DNA from 2 places in the Lysinibacillus sp. GW247-5R2A genome. Region 1 is predicted to be linked to the other one. Evidence: riboswitches for the same ligand, from Rfam matches in the RefSeq annotation. Region 1 holds a riboswitch; the other holds the start of a gene.

Region 1 (4,437 bases):
GCCATTTTCGTCGTATGCAGATCCGTTGTTATCGAATGCATGGCTGATTTCATGGCCAATAATCATGCCAATGGCACCATAATTTTCTTCAGGTTTAGCATTTATATCATAGAAAGGCGCTTGAAGAATACCAGCAGGGAACGTAATTTCATTATTAAGAGCATTGTAAAAAGCATTTACCGTATATACGCTCGTTACCCATTCCGTTCGATCCACCGGTTTATCTAGCTTGGCTTTCGTGTTATCAATATAAGCTTTCGTTACTGTGAAGGTATTAGCGAATAGCGAACCACCTTCGTCATATGTTTTGATCGCTACTTTGTCTAATGTCGTATCCCATTTGTCAGGATAACCGATTTTAACAATCATCGTATCCAGTTTTTTAATGGCTTTAGCTTTTGTTGTTTCTGACATCCAATCAAGGGATTTGATTCTTTCCTCATACGTAGCAATTAACTGATCTACCATTTGTTCAACATCTTTTTTAGCTTTTGGAGAAAAATGTTGTTCGGCATACATTTGCTCCAAATAGCCGCTCATTGTGCTAGTTGTCTTAGCTACTGCGATTTCTTGATCTGTTTTTTCTCCTGTAACTCCGTATAATGTTGCGGCAAACTCATTAGCAGCATCTCCGAATTCATCTGACAACAAACCGCCAGTTGCCATAAGAAGTTGTACTTTAGAGTAGGCTTTAAGCACATTAAGATTAGTGTCCGTTAAGAGCTCTGCGCCTTTTTGTGCCAGCTTCACATCAAATACGATTACTTTATCTGCACTGTCAACTTTCATCGACTTCAAAACTTGTTTCATATCTACGGTTTTGAACATGTTATCGAATTGTTTGATTGAATATGGATTATAGTATTTAGTAACGTCGCCTTGTTCATGAGGATCAAGCGATACGGAAGCTAAGGCTTTTTCCATTTCGTAAATTTTCTCGGCAAGTGCTATTGCAGTAGACTCTTTCTCGCCTGACACGACTAAAAGCTTAGTCATATATTGAATATAGGCCTTTTTCGCATTGGCGTCTTCACTTACAAAACTGTTCTTATCTAAACCAGTAGCTAATCCAGTGAAATACAGAGCATTTTTACTGCTGTTCTTCGCATCGTTCATAATGGCAAAGCTAAATAGTGAGCTTAGACCCAATTCTTTCTCTAGGGTAAGATCTGCTTGCACAAGATCATCAAGGGTTTTAGCATCGTCAATTGCCTTTACATATTTTTGAATAGGCTCAATGCCTTGTTTATTTCTATTACTTGTATCCAATGCCGTCGAATAGAAGTCGGCAATCTTCTGTTCTTTCGTTCCCTCTGCAAATTGTTTGCCAGAAAGCTCAGTAATTATTTTTTCAATTTTATCTGTATTCTGTTTTTGGAGCTCAGGAAAACCACCACCCATGATTTCTCCTACTGGAATTGTCGATTTATTTAACCATTTTTTATTGATTGCTTCATAAAAATCGTCATGTAAGTGGGAGCCTTTAAGTGTCCATATTCTGGCGATCAGATTTTGGAACTCATCGGTCGTAATAGGATCGTTTGCGCCTAATTTGCCGTCAGGGTTGCCTGTCAGTACGCCTGCTTTTGTCAGATTATCGATATCTTTTTTAGCCCAAGTAGGTACATCAGTGTACTTAACTCCAAATGTGCCACTGCGAAGATCATTGCCAACAGGCTCTGGCAATTCGCCGAACGCTCTGCTCAACATAACTAATGCTTCAACTTTCTTGGCTGGCTCATTTTCTCGTAAATCCTTGTTTTTTGAGCCTTGTATAATCGCTTCTTTATTTAGTCCTGATTGATATGCATCTGCTGCCACCAACAAGGTTTTAACAAGCTCTCCTCTTGTCGCTGGTGGGGACTTTTCATCGGCATACACCGCTACACTTACTGATAAGACCATAATAATGGCCATGAGTAAGGATAAAAACTTCTTTTTCATCTTCGTGCTCCTTCATAGTGAATTTGTATAAATAAAGTTAATTGGGTAGATTTTAGTATTTCTACCATTTTTACATTGTAGTTGATTTTTTTTAGTTTGAAAATATGTTAGGAGCTTTTTCATTTCAAGTGAGCATTATCTAGCTAATTTTGCGCAAATAGAAGCAGAGAATGTTCACCTCCTATTGAAAATCTGACTATAAGAGTGAACGATAAGGTTCAAATAATAATGCACACAGATATATCGCGAAGAAATAAATTGTTAAGGTTTTATTTTATACGAATAGTAATAAATCTATGCTCAATTGAAGGTTTCATGTACTGCTAAATGGGTAGTATTACAGTGTTTGTGTACCAAAGAGGCATTACAGAGAAATTTGCATGAAAAAATCCATTTGACGTTTCATACTATTTTTCGTATTATATGGAGGAAAAGAATGCCCGGACTTAAACGGGAGAGGTTCATAGCTGATACCCTCTATAAAAAACTATGGAAACATGACACTATGCCATGTCCATATTGGACGTGGCTTTTTTTATGTTTAGACGTATGTTTGAATAGATGAATGGGTAAAGCCTCTCTTGAAAAGTGTTGGGAAACATTTAACAAGGAGGTTTTTTATGTCTGGTCGAAGCCATGAAGAAGGACTAAAGGATTTAACATTATTAGGTAATCAAGGAACGAAATATTCGTTTGAGTATGCCCCTGAGGTATTGGAGGCAGTGGATAATCTTCATTCTAGTCGGGATTATTTCGTTAAGTTTAATTGTCCAGAGTTCACTAGTTTATGCCCTCTTACCAATCAGCCTGATTTTGCAACGATGTACATTTCATATATTCCGGACAAAAAAATTGTTGAAAGTAAATCACTAAAGTTGTACTTATTTAGCTTTAGAAATCACGGTGATTTCCATGAGGATTGCGTTAATATCATTATGAATGACTTAATTACATTACTAGACCCACGATATATCGAGGTTTGGGGGAAATTTACTCCACGTGGGGGGATTTCAATTGATCCGTGGTGTAACTATGGGAAGACAGGAACTAAATACGAGGAAATCGCAAGTTATCGTTTAATGAACCACGATCTTAATCCGGAAAAAATTGATAATCGATAAATGAGGAATGGGTAAGTCCAATTAAAAAAGAGGTTTTTAGCTACCCTCTTAAAAAAACTAAGGGGAAAGCAGCACTTTTTCTTAGAGTGCTGTTTTTTCAAACAAAGGGAGTTTTTATGGATGAAGCAGGAAAAAGCAATTGTTGTATTTAGTGGAGGTCAGGACAGTACAACTTGTTTGTTTTGGGCAAACGAACGTTTTGCAGAGATTGAGGCAGTCACTTTTGATTATGGTCAAAGGCATCGTCTAGAAATTGATTGTGCGAAGCTAATAGCAGAGGAGCTCGGTATCAAACACCATATTCTTGATATGTCTCTCCTAAATCAGCTCGCTCCGAATGCATTAACACGACAAGACATTAAGGTGGAAGACGGTGAAAATGGTGAGCTTCCATCGACGTTTGTACCTGGACGGAATCTTCTTTTTCTTTCATTCGCTGGCGTTTTAGCGAGCCAGGTAGGAGCTAAGCATATCGTAACAGGTGTGTGTGAAACAGATTTTAGCGGATATCCGGATTGCCGAGACGTTTTTATTAAGTCTTTGAATGTAACGTTAAATTTATCGATGGATGATTCCTTTGTAATTGATACACCGCTGATGTGGCTGGATAAGGCACAGACATGGGGGCTTGCTGATCAGTTTGGGGCACTTGAATTTGTTCGGGAGAGAACATTGACTTGCTATAACGGTGTAATAGCTGATGGTTGTGGGGAATGTCCAGCCTGTAAACTGCGAAAAAAAGGGCTTGATGAATATTTAAGCAATAGGAAGGAGTTGTAGGCATGTTAGATTTTAAAATTGTCGATAAGCTCCAAAAAATGGGCGAAGATATTCAAAGCAATCAATTGAACTATCATGCTAAACGTGTGCTTGTAAGCAAAGAATTTACCTTCGATGCTGCTCATCATTTACATCAATATGAGGGGAAATGCAAAAATTTACACGGTCATACGTATCGTGTCATATTGGGACTGAGTGGATATACAGATGAACGTGGCTTGATGATTGATTTTGGCGATATTAAAAAAATATGGAAACAAAAAATCGAAATTCATTTGGATCATCGATATTTAAACGAAACGCTTCCACCTATGAATACGACAGCAGAAAATATCGTTGTTTGGATATACGAAAAATTGGTAGAGGCCTTGCATGAAGAACAAAGAGAAAACGGTGCGTGCGTAGAGTTTATCAGGCTTTATGAAACTCCGACAAGCTATGCAGAAGCAAGACGGGAGTGGATGGAGGTTGAGTAAGGTACCTGTTATCGAGATATTTGGACCAACAATTCAAGGTGAGGGAATGGTAGTTGGTCAAAAGACCATGTTTGTAAGAACAGCGGGCTGTGATTATTCCTGTTCTTGGTGTGATT
Region 2 (4,437 bases), on a different contig from region 1:
GCCTTACGCTTACGTTCCTTACGCTTGTTAATCAATTGAGGCAAGATCAACGCCAAAATGACGATAATAGCTGTAATTAATTTCATATCTCCTGAATCCAGGAAATCTACACGTAATGCTAACGCTAAAATAATACGATAAATAATAGCTCCAGCGATGACTGCAAAAGTGGTACGAATAATGGTCTTTGTACCAAAAATTGCTTCCCCGATAATGACAGATGCAAGCCCGATCACAATCATACCAATTCCCATACTTACATCAGCGAACTTCGAATATTGTGCGATTAAAGCTCCAGAAAATGCGACAAGTGCGTTGGAAAGTCCTAGCCCTAAAATAATGAGTGTATCTGTATTGGCTGAGAAGCTGCGAATCATTCGTTTATTATCACCAGTAGCCCGAATAGCAAGCCCAACCTCTGTTTTTAAGAACCAATCTGCCACTAATTTGATTAAAATGGTAATAATTACGATGACAATTAGTACACTCCAAGTGCCTGGTACTTGCTGAATCCCCATACCTTTTAATAGGCTGTTGAGAGCATCATCTATCCCTAAATTACTCCAAAACGCTTGAAACTTTGAAAATATCGTTTCAGAGTTTAGTAATGGAATATTTGGACGACCTATCGTATTTTCTGCAGTTAACCCCATAATTCGTAGGTTAATCGAATATAAGGCAATCATCATTAAAATCCCTGATAATAGTGGGTTTATCTTCCCTTTTGTGTGAAGGATTCCTGTCATACATCCAGCAATAAATCCAGCAACAATTGCCACTAAAGTCGCTAAGATTGGGTGGTAGCCAAGCAAAACCATTGTTGCCGCTGTTGCCGCCCCTGTTACAAAGCTTCCATCAACCGTTAAATCCGGAAAATCTAACACCCGAAATGTTAAATATACACCGAGTGCCATAATTGCATAGATGATTCCTTGCTCCACTGCGCCAAATAATGCTAAAAACATCGTTGAATCATCTCCTAAATCTCTTTATTATTCTACTGCTGGTAAATGAAGATAAAGCGGGGATGGTTCCCCCGCTTCAAGTTATTTTTCGAGAAGTTCAGCACCCCAAGAATCTTTAATTTCAATCCCTAAATCATCTGCTACTTTTTTATTAATTAATAGCTTTAGATTTTGTGGATATTGCGCTGGCGTTTCAGCAGGTGTTGCTTCACCTTTTAAAATTTTCACTGCCATTTGCCCAGCCTCATACCCAATATCGGAATATTCAAAACCATACGCAGCCAAACCGCCTCGCGCCACAGAGTCAAGCTCCCCTACTATTAAAGGCAATTTATTGGCATTTGCTACATCGATGACAGACTCTAAAGCAGAGACTACTGTATTGTCTGTAATAATATAAAATGCATCGACTTTACCGATTAAAGATTCAGTTGCTTGTTTTACCTCTGCAGAAGTTGCAGCTGATGCCTCTTTAACCACAAGACCTTGCTCAGCCATTACTTTTTTTACTTCTTTCACCTGTGCTACAGAATTTTGCTCACCTGCGTTGTAGACCATACCAACGTTTTTAGCACCTAGCTCTTTTAAAAATGCCACCGTTTTAGAAATCGTTTCAGGATGTAAATCAATAGTACCTGTAACATTTTTCCCTGGCTTCTCCATTGATTCTATGAGCTGAGCACCTACTGCATCTGTTACAGAAGTAAAGATAATTGGAATATCACCTGTTGCTGTTGCCGCGGCCTGTGCAGAAGGTGTAGAGTTAGCAAATATTAAATCTACGTTCGCACTTACTAGATTGTTAGCAATCGTTGTGTTAAGACTATTATCGCCTTGTGCAATTTGTGGATCATACTCAACTTTTAAACCTGCATCTTCAATCGCCTTTTTAAAGCCTTCCGTCGCTGCATTTAACGATGGATGCTCTACAATTTGCGTAATTCCGATTTTATATGTTTTATCATCTGCGTTCCCGCTGTCACTGGCGTTATTCGTTTCGTTCCCCTTTGATTCTGTTGAACTAGTCCCACCACTACCACAAGCAGCAAGTAGTAATACTAATCCAAAGAGTAGGAATGAAAGCTTTTTGACATTGCTCTTCACCATTAATCCCCCCGATTAAGTTCTTGAATAACTGTCACACTTTATCCAAACAAAGTGTGAATGTATCGCTATATTATCGTTATTATTGAGCTCCGTCAACAACATTATGAATGTTCTGACTTTTGTATTTCGCAAAAAATTTTAGCATTTCATTTAATTTGGCGCTTTAAACCGCTAAACTACGCTATTTACGATATTGGATTCCTTTTTAAAAAATAGTAAAAAATATTTATGACAATTTTGCGAATTTAGTCATATTGACAAAAAGTCTGACATTTGACTTCTGCTAGATATGTATAATAAAATATTGACTTGTGTGAAAGCAACGTGGTTCGTAACCATCCCACGAAAAAAAACTAGGGAGAAATGAATATGAAGATAAAATTTTTAGCAGCAAGTGGTATTATTGCAGCTCTTTACATTGCTGTGACGATGCTTGTTGCACCATTTGGCTTTACAGAGGTGCAGTTCCGTGTATCTGAAATTTTCAACCATTTAGTGGCCTTTAATCCACGCTTTGCCGTTGGTATCATAATAGGGGTATTTATTTCTAATATCTTTTCACCACTCGGTATCTACGACTTAATATTTGGTGTTGGACATTCTATAATTACATTGGGTTTGTTCATTTTGATCTGTAAATTTGTTAAAAATATTTGGGCACGTTTAATCATCAATACACTTTTATTTACATGCACCATGTTTATAATCGCGTTTGAATTGAATTTAGCCTTAGAGCTACCATTCTTTTGGACTTGGCTCACTGTGGCAGCAGGTGAATTCGTTGTCTTAGCGGTTGGTGCACCTATAATGTATATACTAAATAAACGCCTTCATTTTAAAGAAATGATTGAATAGACGAGTCTTACGAGATTCGTCTTTTTTTCTTGACAATATTCTGAAAACATTCTACAATTCTTTCTAATAAATGCGAAAAAGAAGAATAGTAGCAAGCATAGTTACTCTAAAGAGAGCTGGTGGTCGGTGTAAACCAGTAGTACGTACTTGTGAATGGACTTCAGAGCAGCCTTATCCAATGTCAGGCCGACTTACTCCCCGTTATCGGAGTTAGAAAGCGCGCATATATTGCGAATAAAGGTGGCACCACGGTTACTCGTCCTTTTCACGAAGGAATGGAGTGCCTTTTTTTATGAAAAAATGAGCATAGAGGAGTCGAGGAAAGATGAGTACAGTAGTAGAGAACAAGGGATATTTTGGAGAATTTGGTGGTAGCTTCGTTCCAAAGGAGCTTCAGCATGTATTAACTATTTTGGATGAAAATTTTCAAAAATATAAAGAGGATGAAGACTTTAATAATGAATTGAATTATTATTTCCATGAATATGTCGGACGCAAATCCCCTCTTTATTTTGCAGAAAATTTAACGCAGCAATTGGCTGGCGCAAAGATTTATTTAAAGCGTGAGGATCTTAACCATACAGGCTCACATAAAATCAATAATGTCTTGGGCCAAATTTTATTGGCAAAACGTATGGGAGCAAATCGTGTTATTGCTGAAACTGGTGCAGGACAACACGGTGTGGCAACCGCTACTGCCTGTGCCATGTTTGGAATAGATTGTACTATTTATATGGGGTTAGAGGATACTAAACGTCAGGCATTAAATGTATTTCGTATGGAGCTCCTTGGTGCAAAGGTTGTAGCTGTTGATAAGGGGCAAGGACGTTTAAAGGATGCTGTTGATGAAGCCTTTGCGGATTTGGTCGAAAACTATGAAACGACATTTTATTAATTGGGCTCTGCTGTTGGGCCACACCCATTCCCTTCAATGGTTAAACATTTCCAATCTGTTATTAGCCGCGAAAGCCGTGAACAAATTTTGGAGAAAGAAGGAAAACTACCAACAGCTGTCTTAGCTTGTGTCGGTGGTGGAAGTAATGCTATAGGGGCATTCGCAGAGTATATTGCTGATGAAAATGTTCGTCTTATCGGAATAGAGCCAGATCAAGCTGCTACACTTAACGAGGGAACTCCTGGAGAGCTTCATGGCTTCAAATGTTTAGTGCTACAGGATGCAGAGGGAAATCCTCTACCAACATACTCCATTGCCGCAGGTTTAGATTACCCAGGTGCAGGACCTGAACACAGTCACTTAAAAACAATTGGTCGTGCAGAGTATGTTACTGTGACAAATGAAGAAGTTCTAGAGGCATTTCAGGTGCTCTCGAAGGTAGAAGGTATTATTCCTGCGCTTGAAAGCTCTCATGCAGTTGCCCATGCACTAAAACTAGCGCCCACTCTTACAGCTGAAGAAATTATTATCATTAATATCTCAGGTCGTGGCGATAAGGACGTTGAGCAAGTTTTTCATATGTTAAATAAATAATTCACACATGAAAGAGCGATT

Evidence for each region. A riboswitch is a leader RNA that binds a small molecule or an ion and turns the genes downstream of it on or off. The one in region 1 is predicted to bind preQ1.
Region 2: another riboswitch for preQ1. It lies ahead of AC07YC_RS18775 (QueT transporter family protein); the one in region 1 lies ahead of queF (preQ(1) synthase).

The regions. Positions count from the first base shown of each region.
Region 1 is NZ_JBWKZL010000002.1:288,226-292,662, reverse strand. Features, by position in the region: gene AC07YC_RS05055 (M13-type metalloendopeptidase) at 1-1,944, opposite strand, end outside; PreQ1 riboswitch class I at 2,395-2,441, shown strand; gene queF (preQ(1) synthase) at 2,565-3,065, shown strand; gene queC (7-cyano-7-deazaguanine synthase QueC) at 3,186-3,845, shown strand; gene queD (6-carboxytetrahydropterin synthase QueD) at 3,848-4,321, shown strand; gene queE (7-carboxy-7-deazaguanine synthase QueE) at 4,314-4,437, shown strand, end outside.
Region 2 is NZ_JBWKZL010000013.1:36,776-41,212, reverse strand. Features, by position in the region: gene AC07YC_RS18785 (ABC transporter permease) at 1-965, opposite strand, end outside; gene AC07YC_RS18780 (ABC transporter substrate-binding protein) at 1,047-2,069, opposite strand; PreQ1 riboswitch class I at 2,391-2,435, shown strand; gene AC07YC_RS18775 (QueT transporter family protein) at 2,442-2,927, shown strand; T-box leader at 2,994-3,194, shown strand; partial or broken gene trpB (tryptophan synthase subunit beta) at 3,253-4,416, shown strand.